Regions from separate parts of the Massilia sp. BKSP1R2A-1 genome, predicted to be linked through region 1. Evidence: predicted binding sites of a transcription regulator. Region 1 holds the regulator's gene; each other region holds the start of a gene.

Region 1 (4,207 bases):
CCGCGCCGAAGTGCGCATCGATCACGCCGCGCTGCGCCTGCAGCTCGCTGGCGCCCGCCTGGGCCGCGAACTGCGCCGCATAGGTGCGGATCGCCTGCGGCAGCTGCGCCCCCGGCGTGGTCTCGATCAGCGCATTCAGCTCGCCCAGCTTCTCGCCAGGCACGAACACGTCGGCTAGTCCCACGTAGAGCGCATCGGCCGCGCCGATCGTCAACCCGGTCAGGCCCAGGTACTGCCCCAGCTGTCCCGGCGCATGCGAGAGGAAATGGCTGCCGCCCACGTCCGGGAACAGGCCGATGTTCACTTCCGGCATCGCCATCTTGGTGCGGTCGGTGACGATGCGCAGGCCGCAGCCTGGCCCGCCCTGGGCGATGCCCATGCCGCCGCCCATTACCACGCCGTCCATCACCGCGATATACGGTTTCGGATAGAAGTGGATCAGGTGATTGAGCGCGTATTCCTCGGTGAAGAAATCTTCCAGCAGCGCGCTGCCGCCCGTCGGCGCCACACGGCCGACGTCGTGGAAGAAGCGGATGTCGCCGCCTGCGCACAGGGCCTTCTCGCTGCTGCTGGTGATGACGACGGCGTCGATGCCGGCATCGGCCTGCCATTCCAGCAGGATCGCGGTGATGGCGCGCACCATGTCGAGCGACAGCGAGTTCAGGGCTTTCGGGCGGTCGAGCGTGATGACGCCGGTGCGGTTGGCGACGCGGGTCAGGACGTAATCGGTCATGGCAGCTTCTGTGGTCGAAAAATGATGCATTCTACCGAAGGCTGCCAGCAAATTCCTATCTTTACAATGCAAAAAGGGCGTCCCCTTAGACGCCCTTGCGGTGTTGCCGCGGAATGTGCGCGGCTGTGTTTACGCTGCTGCCGTGGTTTCGTCGATATCCGGCATGCGCTTGTGCGCGACGTGGTTATGGTCTTGCAGCATGGATTTGTGTTTTAAAACCTGCCTGTCCAGTCTGTCCATCAGCGTGTCGATCGCGGCGTACAGGTCTTGTGCGGCGCTGGCGACGTGGAGTTTCTTTCCCGATACCGATAAGTTGATTTCGGCTTTCTGCCTTTTTTCTTTTTCGGTGAGATTGTCGATCGCGAGGAACACGTGGGTATCGATCACGTGGTCGAAATGGCGGGTGATGCGCTCGAGCTTATTCTGAACGTATTCACGGATGGCGGGGGTGACTTCGAGATGGTGACCGCTGATTGTGAGGTTCATACACACTCCTTGGGAAGGTGCCCTGCCCGCGCCACAAGGTGAGTGTGGGCAGGTGCTTTACAGGGATTTGCGGAGGCTGACGGGCGGAATCTTGAGCGCTTCGCGGTACTTGGCGACCGTCCTGCGCGCAATGACCATACCTTGTTCCCCGAGCATCTCCGCGATCTTGCTGTCGGATAATGGGTTCCTAGGGTCTTCTGCTCCTGTCAATTGCGCGATGAGCGCGCGGATCGCCGTCGAGGAGGCTTCTCCCCCCGCTTCGGTGGCGACATGGCTTCCGAAGAAGTACTTCAGCTCAAACATGCCGTGCGGGGTCAGCATGTATTTCTGCGTGGTTACACGGGAGATTGTGCTCTCGTGTAGGCCTAGTGTATCAGCTATCTCACGCAAAACAAGAGGGCGCATGGCAACGGCGCCGTGACTGAAAAAGTTACGCTGGCGCTCCACAATTGCCTCGGCAACACGCAGGATCGTGTCGAAGCGCTGGCGCATATTCTTGATGAGCCACTTGGCTTCCTGCAACTGCGCGCCCATCTGGCTTTCGCTTTTTCCCTGCTTGAGCAGGTTGGCGTACAGGGAGTTCACGCGCAGCTTCGGCATCACGTCCGGGTTCAGCGAAACCGACCAGCCGTGCTTGGCGCGGCGGACGATCACGTCCGGCACCACGTAGTCCGACACGTTCGAGGCGAAGGCCGCGCCGGGATGCGGATTGCACTGGCGGACCACGGCCTGCACTTCGCGCAGGTCTTCGTCGTCGCAGTCGAGCGCCTTCTTCAGCTTGGTGTATTCGCGCTGGGCGAACCAGCTCAGGTAACCCTCGACGATTTTCAGGGCCAGGCGCCGCGTGACGAGCGGCACGCCCGGCATGCGGCGGATCTGGAGCGCCAGGCATTCGGCCGCGCTGCGCGCGCCCACGCCGACCGGGTCGAGGCTCTGGATCAGGGCCAGCGCGCAGCGCAGCTCGTCCATGTCGATCTCGAGTTCCTCGGGCAGGCGCGCGTGGATCTCGTCGAGCGGTTCTTCCAGGTAGCCGTTGTCGTCCAGGGCGTCGATCACCAGCTCGGCCAGGGCGCGGTCGCGCGCGCTGCAGCCGGTCAGGCGGATCTGCTCCGCCAGGTGTTCGCGCAGGGTGGTGCCGTCGGCTTCCAGTTGCGGGCGTCCGTCCTCGTCGTCGCCGCTGCGTGCGCCGCCGCCCTCGCCGCCCCAGTCGCTGTCGGCGTCGCCGCGCTCGCCCTGCTCGCCATCCTCATGTCCCTCGCCCTCGGCCTTGGCGCCGCCTTCTTCCTGGGCGGGCTGCGCGCTCGGCGCCTCGCCATTGGCAGGCGCCGTGTTGATGGCGCCGTCGGCCAGCAGGCGCACCGAGCGGTCGAGTGGATCGTCGAGACGCTCGAGCAGCGGATTGTCGTGCAGGATCTGCTCGATCTCCTGGTGCAGTTCGAGCGTGGACAGCTGCAGCAGGCGGATCGACTGCTGCAGCTGCGGCGTCAGCGCAAGGTGCTGCGAGGTGCGGAGCTGCAGGGACTGTTTCATTACATCCTGAAGTGTTCGCCGAGGTAGACGCGTCGCACGGATTCGTCGGCGATGATGTCGTCGGGACGGCCGGAAGCCAGCACGGCGCCCTGGTTGATGATGTAGGCGCGGTCGCAGATGCCGAGCGTCTCGCGCACGTTGTGGTCGGTGATCAGCACGCCGATGTTGCGCTCCTTCAGGAAGCGCACGATGCGCTGGATCTCGATCACCGCGATCGGGTCCACGCCCGCGAACGGTTCGTCGAGCAGCACGAAGCGCGGGTTGGTGGCCAGCGCGCGCGCGATCTCCACGCGGCGGCGCTCGCCGCCCGACAGCGACAGCGCCGGGTTCTCGCGCAGCTTTTCGATCTGCAGCTCGGCCAGCAGGGTGTCGAGGCGCTCGTTGATCTCGTTCTTGCCCAGGGCCTTGCCATTCTCGTCGCGCTGCAGTTCCAGCACGGCGCGGATGTTCTCTTCTACCGTGAGCTTCCGGAACACCGAGGCTTCCTGCGGCAGGTAGGACAGGCCCAGCACCGCGCGCCGGTGGATCGGCAGGCTCGTGATGTCGGTGCCGTTGATGTCGATCGAGCCGGCATCCGACGGCACCAGGCCGACGATCATGTAGAAGGACGTGGTCTTGCCGGCGCCGTTGGGGCCGAGCAGGCCGACCACCTCGCCGCAGTCGACCTGCAGCGAGACATCGCGCACCACCAGGCGCTTGCCGTAGCTCTTCTGCAGGCCCTTGACGACCAGGGTGCTGCAGCTGTCGCCGGCGGGTTTTTCCAGTACGGCGTTCATTGCTTGGCGCCCTCCGCCGGCGTCGTGCGGCGCGGCGCGATGATCAGGGTGCCGCGGCCGCCGCCGACCGTGCTCTTGCCGCTGGGGTCGTTGCGCACCTGGGCCACTTCACGGCGGTTGTCGTAGGAGATGAAGGGACCCTTGATCTCATTGGTCATGCGGCCGTTCTCCAGCTCGCGCACCTCGGCGGTGGTGAACAGCTTCACCAGCTCGGCGCGCTCGTCGTATTCGATGCGCTGGGCCTGGCCCTCGACCCACAGGTCGGGACCGCCGTCGCGCTTCTGGCGGAAGGTGGCGAGCTTGCCGTTGTTGGCGGTGAGCGTCACGCTCATATAGCCTTCCGGCGTTTCCTTCACCAGGGCGCGGTCCGACTTGAGCACCAGGGTGCCGCGGGTGAGCACGACGTTGCCGGTCAGGATGCGGGTCTGGGTGACTTCGTCGACGTCGAGCGTGTCGAAGTTGATCACGGCCTGCTTGAGCGAATCGGCGCGCTCCGCCGTGGCGGTGAGCGATGCCAGGGTGAGGAAAGTGGCAGCGAGTATTTTTTTCATGGTTTTGCTGGTCCTGTTGTAACGCGGCGCGGGCATTGAAAATCAGCGTTGCGCGCGCGGCGGATAGACGATCTGGCCGCGGCTGGCCAGGTGCAGCTTCTGGGTCGCGTTGTTCGCGACCATGCCGGTGC
Region 2 (4,207 bases), on a different contig from region 1:
CGAGCGCCAGCGCGCCGGACGCGGCGGTCCACAACAGCGCCGGCAGGATGCGGCACCGCAGGTTCAGGAAAAATTGCCTCATAAACAGGATTGTCATACGCCGCCATGGCGCCGTCCAGCACGGGATGCTGCAACGCACCCGAGGCACGGCGCAAGGCTGGCGCCCCTGCCATTCGGCCAGGCCGACGTTGTAAAGACGCAAATAAACATCGTTTACCGGCCTGTGCCATCGGGTGGGAAACGTTTTCGCATCGTGTGCTGGCCGTCTGCCTCGACAGTTGTTAAAGTATCCAGAATGCAAGAAACGCAGCCGGCCCATGACCGGTCCTTCATCACGCAGGGTAGAAAGGGGAGCACACTTGAAGAAAATCACCGCCAGTCTCGTCGCCGTTGCGTTGCTGACCTCCAGCATCGCGCCAGGCGCCATCGCCCAGGATTACACCAGATACAGCCCGGAAGCCCAGGACCGCGCAATCGGCCAGATCGCGACGTCGCGCCAGTCCGTGATGGTGCGCATGCGCGATGGCGTGTCGCTGTCGACCGACATCTACATGCCGAAGAATGCGAGCGGAAAGCTCCCCGTCATCCTCTGGAAGACACCCTATAACGAGGGCAAGCTGAAAGGCTCGACGATGCGCTACGCGCTGGAGTCGGTCAAGCGCGGCTACGTCTTCATCGTGCAGAACGAACGCGGCCGCTATTTCTCGGAAGGCAAATGGGAAATCCTCGGCAATCCGCAGACCGACGGCTACGACACCCTGAGCTGGATCGCCGAGCAGGCCTGGTCGAACGGCAAGGTCGGCACCCTGGGCTGCTCGTCCTCGGCCGAATGGCAACTCGCCCTGGCCGGCCTGAACCACCCGGCCCACGCCGCCATGGTGCCGATGGCCTCCGGCGCCGGCATCGGCAAGGTGGGCCGCTTCCAGGAGCAGGGCAACTGGTACACCGGCGGCGTGCCGCGCAACCTCTTCTTCGTCTGGCTGTACGGCGTCGACAATCCCCTGCGCGCCCAGCTGCCGGCGATCGCCGATGAGAAAATGCGCGCTCGCATCGAAGCCTACAACGACCTCGACCCGGGCAAGCCCAAGGTCGACTGGAACAAGCAGATCAAGCACCTGCCCGTCGACCAGCTCCTGAGCTCGCTCGGCGAGCCGGCCGGCACCTTTGAAGAGCTGATCAAGCGCAGCCCGGCGGACCCGGCCTGGAACAAGGGCGGCCTCTACCATGAAGGCATGGGCTGGGGCGTCCCGGCCCTGTGGTTCAACAGCTGGTACGACGTCTCGATCGGCCCGAACCTGGAACTGTTCAACCACGCCCGTGCGGCGGGCACCGACAAGGAGGCCAGCGCCAACCAGTACGCCGTGGTGGCGCCGATTCCGCACTGCCAGTTCGCCCGCCTGGGGCCGAACACGACGGTCGGCGAGCGTTCCATGGGCGACACCAGCTTCGACGTCGACGGCGCGGTCTACGGCTGGTTCGACCGCTGGCTCAAGGGCGACACCAAGGCCTTCCCGTCGACCACGCCGCGCGTGCGCTACTTCGAGATGGGCGCCAACAAATGGCAGAGCGCCGGCACCTGGCCGCCGCAGGACGCCAAGCCGATGCGCCTCTACCTGCGCTCGGCTGGCCGCGCCAATTCCCTGTACGGCGACGGCCGCCTGTCGTCCGAGGCGCCGGGCGCGAACGAAGCGGCCGACCGCTACCGCTACGATCCGATGAACCCGGTGCAGACCGTCGGCGGCGGCGACTGCTGCAATGGCGGCATCGTGATCCCGGGCGCGTTCGACCAGCGCGGTGTCGAAGCGCGCAACGACGTGCTGGTCTACACCAGCGACCCGCTGCCGAAGCCTGTCAGCGTGGCCGGCTTCGTGGACGCCGTGCTGAAGGTCTCGTCGAATGCGAAAGACACCGACTTCGCCGTGAAGCTGGTCGACGTCGCGCCCGACGGCACCGCCTGGATCATCGGCGACACCATCTTCCGCGCCCGCTACCGCAACGGCTTCGACAAGCCGGAGATGCTCAAGGCCGGTGAAGTGGTGACGATCCGCCCGACCCCGATCGCCACCGCGATCGAGTTCGGCGCCGGCCACCGGATCCGCGTCGAAGTCACCTCTTCGAACTTCCCGAAATTCGTCCGCAACCTGAACACCGGCGGGCAGAACGAGAGCGAGAAGACGGGCGTGGTGGCGGATAACGCCCTGCACCACGACAGCGCCAACCAGAGCTATATCGAGCTGCCCGTGGTGCGCTGACACCTTGCGCGTGTCACTGCCGGGCTGTCGGAAAACCTGACAGCCCGGCCATTCCCACCTCCGCTCTTTCGGCCCAAGCCCTTGATTCCATACGCATCGCGCGTCTTGGAATGTTTATTGCTCCTGCATAAGCGCTTGAACATTTCACCATCCAAAACAGACAAGGGAGCCATCCATGATCACGATCCGCCAAGCCGCCGCATTGTCCGTCGTCGCCCTGCTCGCCGCACCCGCCGCCCACGCCGGCGTCGTCAATCCGAACAATCCGGGCGGCGACGCCTTCTCCAATCCGACCGGCGCCAACCAGGGCCAGGCAGTCGGCGCCAGCGGCTGGTACTACAACAATGTGCGCAAAGGCGGCACCGTCGGGATCGACGGCAGCCACCCGCGCTCGGGCAACGGATCGGTGGCCTTCAGTGCGCCGGACGACGGCAAGGCGGATATCGAATACCTGGCGGGCGCGGTCAATGTGGGCGGCAACTATTACGCCACGCAGTCGCTCGGCGCGTTCTCCAGCCTGGTGTCGATGTCCTACGACTGGTATCGCGACGGTACGAGCGCGAATAACGCCGGCCAGCACCCCTCCATGCGCGTACTGATCGACCTGGACGGCAATCTGATGACCAACGATCGCGGCGGGCTGGTATTCGAGGGAATCTACAACGGCAGGCTGGTCGCCCCGGTCGACCAATGGGTGAGCGAGCTGATCGATGGGAACACCAAGGTCTGGGGTTTTGGGCTGGGCGCCGATCCGAACGGCGGTTACGCCTACGACAGCAGCCTCGCCGACTGGCAGGCCTTCTTGCCGCGCACCGCCACCATCGTCGGCTTCAGCTCGGGGGTCGGCAGCGGCTGGGGTCCCTTCAGCGGCGCGGTCGACAACCTCTCCTGGAATATCGGCGGCGTGAGCAGCTCCACCAACTTCGAGCTCGCGGCGAATGATGTTCCGGAACCGGCCACCTTTGGCCTGCTCGCAATCGGCGCAGCCGGCTTGGCCGCGCGCCGTCGCCGCGCGCGCTGATCGCGCAACGCCTCATCCGGCCGCGCGCACCGGGCCAGCCTCCTGCGCCGCCTGGGCTTCCAGGTGGCGCACGATCTCCCAGAACGGCATGGGCCGGCCGAACAGCCAGCCCTGCCCGTACTGCACCCCCTGCCGGCGCAGGTAGTCGGCCTGCGCCTGGCTTTCGACCCCTTCCGCGATCGTGCGCAGGCCCAGGTCCCTGGCCATGCTGATGATGTGCCCCACCACCTGGCTGGTCGGCGCGCCGGTGCCGATCGCCTCGATGAAGCTGCGGTCGATCTTCAGGTAGTCGAGCTCCAGCGACTCGAGATAGGACAAGCTCGAGTAGCCGGTGCCGAAGTCGTCGATCGCCAGCAGGAAACCGTGGCGGCGCAAGGCGCCGGTGGTCTCGCGCGCCACCATCGGGTCGAGCAGCCCGCGTTCCGTCACCTCGAGCATCAGGTTGGCCGGCTGGGCGCCCATTTGCTGCAGCGTACGCTGCAGGCGTTCGAGAAAGCCGCCGGTGTGGAAGTCGGCCGGCGCCACGTTGATGCCGACGTGGAAGGATGGATTGGCGCGCAGGAAGGCGCCGGTGTCGGCGCACACGCGCTCGAGCACCAAGGCGGTCAGCTTGACGATCAGGCCGTTCTGCTCGGCGAGCGGGATGAACAGGTCGGGCATGACGATTTCGCCGGTCGGGCGGCGCCAGCGCACCAGGGCCTCGACGCCAGTCCAGCGGCCGCTGCGCAGGTCGACGATGGGCTGGTACTCGAGGAAAAATTCCCTGCGCCGGAGCGCGTTCCGCACGGCGACAGGCAGCGACATCTGCTGGCGCGCCAGGTAGACGATGGCGCAGGTCAGTGCGATGCCGGCGACCAGGCCGGCCGGCACCAGGCGCGCGGCCACGTCCTTCGAGCGGCCGGTCAGGTAGTGGGCCGGCACCGCCGCAATGCCG
Region 3 (4,207 bases), on a different contig from region 1:
GCAAGAAGCACGGCTACGTGTTCGAGGTGCATTCGGATCCGCGCCTCACCACCGGCCAGCCGATCGTCGGCATGGGCCGCTTCGCCCACGAAGCCGCCGCTGTCGACCCGGCCACCGGCATCGTCTACCAGACCGAGGATTCCTCGGGCAAGTCGGGCTTCTACCGCTATGTGCCGGACATCCGCACCGGCGCGCCGGGCAGCCTGGCCATGGGCGGCGTGCTGCAGATGGCCAAGGTCAAGGGCGTCAATAACGTCAACCTGGCCAATGTGCCGGTGGACATGAAGTTCGAACTGGAATGGGTCACCATCCCCCGTCCCGACGCCAACCGCGGCGACGCGACCGGTCCGAGCGGCGTGCGCATCACCGGGGCGGCCGGTCCCTTCGTGCAGGGATGGGAGCAGGGCGCGGCGCGCATGAACCGCGGCGAAGGCATCTGGTACGCCCAGGGCAAGATGTACGTGATGGACACCTCGGGCGGCGCCGTGCAGCGCGGCAGCATCTGGGAACTCGATCTGGTGAGCCAGGTCCTGACCTGCATCTACTCGAGCCCCAGCCAGCTGGTCGGCAATATGGGCGACAACCTGACGGTCAGCCCGCGCAACGCCATCCTGATCTGCGAAGACGCCTCGACCGCCGCCACCGACCCCTTCGGTTTCGGCCAGCGCCTGATGGGCCTGACCGGCCTGGGCGACGCTTACATCTTCGCCAAGAACAACATCAACCTCAGCAGCGCCCAACTGAGCGCCGCCGGCAAGCTGGCCTCGCTCGCGGGCGACCAGCGCGGCAACGAGTTCGCCGGCGCCTGCTTCGACCCGACCGGCCGCTACCTCTTCGTCAACATCCAGACCCCGGGCATCACCTTCGCCATCACCGGTCCCTGGGCCAAGGGCCCGCTGTAATCATTCATTGGAGAACACCATGACATTCGCCAAACTGCTGGCTTTCGCCGGCGCCCTGACCCTGTCTTGCGCCGCCAACGCCGCCCTGCTCAGCGCCAGCACCGGTTCCAATCCGGTCAGCAACTACAGCGGCGCCGGTTCGGCTTCCTTCGACCTGGACCTGCAGGACTTCAGCAGCAAGAGCCTGACCTTCACGCTGGAAGAGGACGACCTGCTGGGTCCCCTGAGCTTCGATGCCCTGGTGCGCAACCTGGCCGGCGCCGCGCTGAACCGCTTCACCTTCAGCCTGCAGGGCATCCGCTTCGCCGCGCCCGGCACGGTGACCCCGGCCTTCGGCAACATCGAGCGGGTCGACAGCGGAGCATTTGCCGCCGGCATCAGCTTCGCTGCGCCAGAGTATGCCGAGTTCCAGTTCGGCGACGTGTTCGGCAATGCCGGCGCGGCCGACTGGCTGCTCGATACCGCCGGCCTGCGCGCGGGCGACACCTTCACCATCACCGCCACCGTGCCGGAACCTTCGTCGGCCGCCCTGGTGCTGCCGATGCTGTGCATGGCCAGCCTGATGGCCGCCGCGCGCCGCCGCAAGAAGGACTGATCAGGGCAGGGCTTGCCGGTACAATCGCTGCTTTACCGACAAGCCCTTCACACACATGCACATCTGGGTCGATGCCGATGCCTGTCCGGGCTCAATCAAGGACATCCTGTTCCGCGTGGCCGAGCGCCTGCAGCTGAACGTCACGCTGGTGGCCAATCAGCTGATCAAGGTCCCCGGTTCGCGCGTCATCCGCGCCCTGCAGGTGCCGGCCGGGCCGGATGAGGCCGATGCCGAAATCGTCGCGCGCGTGGAAGCCGGCGACATCGTGGTGACTGGCGACATTCCACTCGCCGCCCAGGTGCTCGAGAAGGGCGGCCTGCCGCTCAATCCGCGCGGCGAGTGGTACACCAAGGACACGATCGCCCAGCAGCTCTCCATGCGCGCCTTCATGGAAGAGCTGCGCAGCAGCGGTGTCGACACCGGCGGACCAGCCGCCTTCAGCCAGGCCGACAGCCGGAATTTCGCGAATGCCCTCGACCGTGAACTGGCGCGCCGTGTCCGCAAGGAATGAGCAGGCTGGCTTTATGCAGTCGGAATAATTGACACTCTCGGTCGGCGGCGCTTGCGTATTTACGCCAAGTGCCTGATTTCTTTGGCAGTGCGCGAGCTGGCCCGCGAATTGCTCTGTTCTTCTTGTCTCACGCCGCCAAGCCGTGCTTGGCCAATGGGTCTTGCCTGAAGGAGAACAATATGAAGCGCGCAACCAGAACGCTCTTTACAGCAGTGGCAATTTCCGCAGCAAGCCCGGCATTTGCGGGCCTGATGTACGTAACGGGCCAGCAAACCACCGGCACCGGCCTCGGCAATGTTTCGACCGTCGTGACCGTGCAGGACAACGGCCCCGGCGACAGTGCCCGCAAACCGAAGGCGAACGCCAACGTGAACGATAACGGACCCGACCCGAGAAAGCACAATGGGCTCGAGTCCGGCTGCGTGGCCTTCAACGCGGGCAATCCCAACAAGCCGCTGGAGGACTGCGGCGAAGGTCTCGAGGGCGGCGACAACCATGCGGGCAGCGGCGGCAACAATACCTGGCAGCTGTCGGCGATCGACAAACTGGCCAACGCCGGCCAGCTCGGCCTGGTCGTCAACATCAGCGAGGGCGGGCCGGGCAATACCGCGGTCCTGAACCGCCTCTACCTCAGCCTGTTCAACACGAGCTCCAACATGACCATGTACTTCAGCTATGGGGGCATCCCCCTGGAGCTGGGCGAAGGCGGCGGCATCGGCCAGTCGGGCATGTTCCGTTTCGTGCTGGACAATGACAGCGCGCAGGACGCCATGGAGTTCTGCCAGAACCTGACCCAGTGCATCCTCGGCGCCGGCATCGAGTTCGCGTCGGGGACGACAGAGTCGACGCCGGAAACCGTCTATGTCGGCGCCTTCGAACGCCGGGTCGCGGTGCCGGAACCGCTGTCGCTGGCGCTGCTCGGCGCAGGCTTGATCGGCATGGGCGCCGCCTCGCGCCGGCGTGTGCGCAAGAACGGTTGAGGCGCCGGAACAACGATTCCATGCACTGTTTTCGCCTCGACTGGCGCTACAGCGATGACATGGCGTTCTCGAGCGGAACGACCGTGGCGCTGGACCGGGCAGACCCGCTTCGTGATCAATCCGCCGCGGGCGCCCGACCCGGGGCAGTCCACGATGCTGGGCGCCGGCACTGACTCAGGCTGCGGCTTCCAGCATCACCATCTCGATCCCCGGCAGCTTGCAGTCGCCCACCGCCTTGGCCACCGCGTCGATCGCGGCGCGCCGGGTGAAGCTCTTGCGCCACACGATGACGACGCGGCGCGAGGGCGCGGGGTCGGAGAAGGGGACGTAGGTCAGCAGGCCGTTCGGGTCGTGCATGTCGGCCACCGAGGCGCGCGGGAGCACGGTCAGGCCGATGCCGCTGGCCACCATGTGGCGGATGGTCTCGAGCGAAGAACCTTCGAAGGTCCGCTGCATGCCGTTGCCGGGCGAGGAGTAGCGCGCCATCTCCGGGCACACTTCCAGCACCTGGTCGCGGAAGCAGTGGCCGGCGCCCAGCAGCAGCATGGTTTCGAGCTTCAGGTCGTCGGCCGGGATTTCCTTGCGCTTGGCCCAGGGGTGGGTGCGCGGCATGGCGACCACGAAGGGTTCGTCGTACAGGGTCTGCATCGACATGCCGTGGTCCGGCAAGGGCAGGGCCACGATGGCGGCGTCGAGCTCGCCCTGGCGCAGCAGTTCGAGCAGCTTGTGCGTGTAGTTCTCCTGCAGCACCAGCGGCATCTGCGGCACGGTGTCGATCAGGCGTTTTACCAGGGGCGGCAGCAGGTAGGGGCCGATGGTGTAGATCACGCCCAGGCGCAGCGGCCCGGCCAGCGGGTCCTTGTTCTGCTTGGCCAGTTCCTTGATGGCGGCGGTCTGCTCCAGCACGCGCTCGGCCTGGGCCACGATCTGGGCGCCCAGCGGCGTCACCGAGACTTCGGAGCCGCCGCGTTCGAACAGGGTCACGCCGAGCTCGTCTTCGAGCTTCTTGATCGCGACGGACAGGGTGGGTTGGGCTACGAAGCAGGCTTCGGCAGCATGGCCAAAGTGTTTGGCGCGCGCGACGGCGACGATGTATTTCAGCTCGGTCAGTGTCATAGGTTCTCTTGCCCGGGTTAGTGCCACTGTATTGACGTTTATCCTGACACAATGTTGGCTATTAGTCAGCCACGATTTCATATTCTATCGAAATCGACTGCGT
Region 4 (4,207 bases), on a different contig from region 1:
CAGTTCGACCGGCATGTCGTAGGCGCTGGTTTCGACCATGGCGCTCGGCTCGACGGCTTCCGTCATGCCGAGGTAGCCGCAGGCCAGCGTGACCGCCAGCGCCAGGTAGGGATTGGCGTCGGCGCCGATCACGCGGTTCTCGACGCGGCGGTCCTGGGCGCCCGACACCGGCACGCGGAAGCCCACGGTGCGGTTGTCCTGGCCCCACTGCAGGTTGATCGGCGCGGCCGAGTGGCGCACGATGCGGCGGTAGGAATTCACATAGGGCGCGATGATGGCCATCGCCGAGGGCATGTAGCGCTGCAGGCCGCCGATGTAGTGGCGGAAGGTGGGCGAGGCCGTGCCGTCCGGGTTGCTGAAGATGTTCTTGCCGGTTTCAAGCGAGACCACGCTCTGGTGCACGTGCATCGCCGAACCGGGTTCGTCGGCCATGGGCTTGGCCATGAAGGTGGCGTACATCTCGTGCTTCAGCGCCGCTTCGCGCAGGGTGCGCTTGAAGTAGAAGACCTTGTCGGCCAGGCCCAGCGGATCGCCGTGCAGGAAGTTGATCTCCATCTGGCCGGCGCCGATCTCGTGGATGAGGGTGTCGACGTCGAGATTCATCATCTCGCAGTAGTCGTAGATGTCCTCGAACAGCGGGTCGAACTCGTTGACGGCGTCGATGCTGTAGACCTGGCGGCTGGTCTCCGCACGGCCGCTGCGGCCCACGGGCGAGGACAGCGGCAGGTTGGGGTCGATGTTCTTGGCCGTCAGGTAGAACTCGAGCTCGGGCGCCACCACCGGCTTCCAGCCTTTTTTGGCATACAGCCCCAGCACGCGGCGCAGCACGCTGCGCGGGGCGAAGTCGACCAGCTCGCCGTTGGCGAAATAGCAGTCGTGGATGACTTGCGCCGTGGGGTCGACGGCCCAGGGCACCATGGTGATGGTGGTGGGGTCGGCCTTCAGGATCATGTCGCGGTCGGTGGCCGCGATGGCGCGGTTATAGGAATCGTCGCGCTCCGGGGTGTTGCCGGTCACGGTCATGCCCAGCACCACTTCGGGGATGCGCATGCCGCGGTCTTCGGTGAACTTGATGCGGGGGAGGATCTTGCCACGTGCCACGCCGGTCAGGTCGGGGACCAGGCATTCGATTTCGGTGACCCGTTTTGCGTTGAGCCACTCCTCCATGTCGGTGTAAGAAAAATTGTCGCGGATTGCCATGATTGCCTCTCTTCTAGCTGTTGCGGATACCTCGCGCATGCGCCGGCATCGGCCGGGTGCGCTGCTCACATCAGGCAGGGAAGCTAGGGAACGGCGCTGGTAGCCCATAACAGGCCGGCCATCCGGTTGGCAAACACAGTCATGCGGAACTCCGTAACTGCTCGCGCAGCTGGTCGAGCTGCTGCGCCCGTTTCTGCGCCTGGCGTTCGCGGCAGGCATCGCCGAAGGCGCCGAACATCTTCATCGAGTAGGGGTTGTGCTGGATGCGCCACTCGGGGTGCCACTGCACCGCCAGCGTGAAGCCGGGCGCGGTGGACACCGAAAAAGCCTCGACCAGGCCATCCTCCGCTACTGCTTCGACGCTCAAGCCGGGTGCGAGTTCGTTCACGCCCTGGCCGTGCAGCGAGTTCACGGGGATCTCGGGCTGGCCCAGCATGCGCTCCAGGCAGCCGCCGGGCGTGAGGGTGACGTTGTGGGCGTCGCCGTACTGCTCGTCCATGCCGAGTTCGGGATTCTCGCGGTGGTCGAACTTGCCGGCCACGGTTTGCACCGCCTGGTGCAGGCTGCCGCCCAGGGCCACGTTCATTTCCTGGAAGCCGCGGCAGATCGCGATGATCGGGATGCCGCGTTTCACAGCCTCGCGGATCAGGGGCAGCGTGGTCTGGTCGCGCGCCGGGTCCTGGGGCAGGCTGGGGTCGAGAACTTCCTCGGAGTAGTAGCTGGGGTGCACATTCGACGCCGAGCCGGTCAGCATGATGCCGTCGCACAGCTGCAGCATGGTTTCCAGGTCGAGCGAAGCACCCAGGGAGGGCAGGATCATGGGCGCACAATCGGCGCCGAGGACGACGGCGTCGACATACTTGTGCTGGGCAGCGTGATAAGGATGTTCGCCGAAATCACGCGTGCACGCGGGGACGATGACGATGGGACGCATGTCTCTACCTTGTCGTGAAGCGCACGAAACCATGATACGAGCATTCTGGTTCGGACGCGAGTGGCCATTGATTAAGATCAACAGTGCCGTGTGGACGTGGCGCGGCAGGGGCGCTTGCCTGCTGATCTGCCAGGGAACAAAGGTTCCATAACAAAAGCTTAACGGTATCTCGACAAGCATGCCAACACGGCTGGCATGAGTGCTCGATGAAATTTCCTTTCAGAAATCAGCATCCAGTGAAATATTATTTCGCGGCAAGTAGAGCGGTGTGGCTCTTCCTTTGGTCCATGTCGTGAAAATTGACAGCGTGCCGGCGGCTTCGCCTTCCCAACGCGGCAACTCCTTGAATTCATGGGCCAAGCCGGGGCGGGCATACAGCTTGCTTGAAGGGTCAGCAACTTCCCGCCATTGAGGAAGACCGATAACGAGGGAGCATCCATGAAAGCACTCAAACACATGCTGGGCGCGGCCGCCCTGGCCTTCGGCATCTGCGGCAGCGCATCCGCCGAAATCATTACCAACACGGTCGACCCGCTGATCGACTTCAACATCAACTCCTACTTCTCGATCGGCTACCTGCATGACCTGCGTCCCGACGGCCTGCCGGGCCCGGTCATCAACTCGGCCTCGCTGTCGATCTACCTGTACGACATCACCGACCTGGCGCGCGCCCATGGCGAGACGGTAACCTTCCGCTTCGACGGCGCCGTGGCCGGCACCACCTCGAACGTGACGCTGTGGGGCCAGGACTATACCTTCGCGCTCGACACCTCGATGCTGGATGACGGCATGCTGTGGGTCTCGCTGAACGTCGGCTGCGACCGCTTCCGTTTCGGGTTCTGCACCTCGCCCCAGGACGTGATGTTCGCCCGCTCGGTTCTCACCGCCGACATCACGCGCGCAGGCGACGTGCCGGAGCCGGCCACCCTGTTCAGCCTCGGCGCCGGCCTGCTCTGCCTGGCAGCCGCACGCCGCCGCCCCACAGCAGGCTGAACGGGCCCGTAGCAATCTGTTACAGCTGTGCAGTACACCGTCTCCAGGGGCATTGCGTTATGGGAGTAAAGCCGGGCGCGCATCGCGCCCGCGCGCCGTACCTCTTGGAGAAACCATGAAACCCCTGCTTGCCGCCCTCGCCTTGCTGGCATCGTTCAACCACGCCGCCGCCGGCGAGATCACGCTGTTCACGGATGCGGACTACCGCGGCCGTCCGCTGACGCTGCGCGAACCGGTCCTGAACCTGGACAGGATCGGGTTCAACGACCGCGCGTCCTCGGCCGTCGTCCGTTCGGGCACGTGGGAGATCTGCGAGCACAAGGATTTCGGCGGCCGCTGCATCGTGCTGGGACCGGGCGAATACCGGATGTTCGACGGCTTCAACGACCAGGCCTCATCGGTGCGCGAACTGGAGCGCGGACGCGGCCACGACGGATACCGCGACCGCGACCGGCGCGATGACGATGGCGGCTGGGGCCGGCGCGGGCCCAGGGACGATGACCGGCGCGGTCCGCCGGTCGAGCTGTTCGCCGATCGCCGTTTCAGCGGCGAGGGCATCATGCTGGGAAGCGATGTGAACTCCCTGCGTTCCCGCAATTTCAACGACCGCGCCGGCTCGCTGATCGTCCGCGAAGGCGAATGGCAGGTCTGCGAGCATGACGACTACCGCGGACGCTGTGTCGTCTACGGACCGGGCCGCCACTCGCTCCCGCGCGGCCTGGACGGCATGGTGTCGTCGGTGCGAAGGGTGCGCTGATAGCGGCCCTGCGGCGCCTTACTTCTTCAGCTGCGGCTTCAGCGCGGCCAGCGCCGCCGCCAGGACGGTGTCGCCCCCACCGCGCAGGTCGGCCACCGCCGGCGCCGCCTTGATGTCCGGCTGGATGCCGTGGCCGACCCAGGCGCGGCCGTCGGAGAAGGTATCGGCGTTCCTGGATGGGAGCGATTCTACGAAGCGTCGCCTGCGCTTGGCAGCGTTATGCGACATTCGGCACAAGACGCGTAACAGACCGTTTGCTTGTCCAGACCGTCCGCCGGTATATTGCAAAAAGTTCTACCATGCCTACTCCCGAACGCAGCCAT

The links. The regulator sigma-54, encoded in region 1, starts transcription at its own class of promoters, with help from an activator protein. The targets are predictions, from matches to a motif close to TGGCANGNAANCTGCTTT.
Region 2: a site for sigma-54 is predicted at 2,359-2,376, ahead of ACQ7JA_RS09625 (PEP-CTERM sorting domain-containing protein). Genes of this name have one in related genera too.
Region 3: a site for sigma-54 is predicted at 2,106-2,123, ahead of ACQ7JA_RS04890 (PEP-CTERM sorting domain-containing protein). Genes of this name have one in related genera too.
Region 4: a site for sigma-54 is predicted at 2,503-2,520, ahead of ACQ7JA_RS21855 (PEP-CTERM sorting domain-containing protein). Genes of this name have one in related genera too.

What each region holds. Positions count from the first base shown of each region.
Region 1 covers NZ_JBOBRE010000011.1:87,288-91,494, forward strand. Annotated here, with positions in the region: gene ACQ7JA_RS17300 (enoyl-CoA hydratase/isomerase family protein) at 1-733, opposite strand, end outside; gene hpf (ribosome hibernation-promoting factor, HPF/YfiA family) at 863-1,219, opposite strand; gene ACQ7JA_RS17310 (RNA polymerase factor sigma-54) at 1,277-2,749, opposite strand; gene lptB (LPS export ABC transporter ATP-binding protein) at 2,749-3,525, opposite strand; gene lptA (lipopolysaccharide transport periplasmic protein LptA) at 3,522-4,076, opposite strand; gene lptC (LPS export ABC transporter periplasmic protein LptC) at 4,119-4,207, opposite strand, start outside.
Region 2 covers NZ_JBOBRE010000005.1:107,876-112,082, reverse strand. Annotated here, with positions in the region: gene ACQ7JA_RS09635 (sensor histidine kinase) at 1-82, opposite strand, end outside; gene ACQ7JA_RS09630 (CocE/NonD family hydrolase) at 360-2,252, shown strand; gene ACQ7JA_RS09625 (PEP-CTERM sorting domain-containing protein) at 2,428-3,273, shown strand; gene ACQ7JA_RS09620 (EAL domain-containing protein) at 3,286-4,207, opposite strand, start outside.
Region 3 covers NZ_JBOBRE010000002.1:351,797-356,003, reverse strand. Annotated here, with positions in the region: gene ACQ7JA_RS04905 (PhoX family protein) at 1-902, shown strand, start outside; gene ACQ7JA_RS04900 (PEP-CTERM sorting domain-containing protein) at 922-1,497, shown strand; gene ACQ7JA_RS04895 (YaiI/YqxD family protein) at 1,553-2,008, shown strand; gene ACQ7JA_RS04890 (PEP-CTERM sorting domain-containing protein) at 2,188-2,988, shown strand; gene ACQ7JA_RS04885 (hydrogen peroxide-inducible genes activator) at 3,163-4,104, opposite strand.
Region 4 covers NZ_JBOBRE010000017.1:31,146-35,352, reverse strand. Annotated here, with positions in the region: gene ACQ7JA_RS21865 (glutamine synthetase family protein) at 1-1,200, opposite strand, end outside; gene ACQ7JA_RS21860 (gamma-glutamyl-gamma-aminobutyrate hydrolase family protein) at 1,340-2,134, opposite strand; gene ACQ7JA_RS21855 (PEP-CTERM sorting domain-containing protein) at 2,573-3,127, shown strand; gene ACQ7JA_RS21850 (beta/gamma crystallin-related protein) at 3,243-3,884, shown strand; gene ACQ7JA_RS21845 (hypothetical protein) at 3,903-4,112, opposite strand.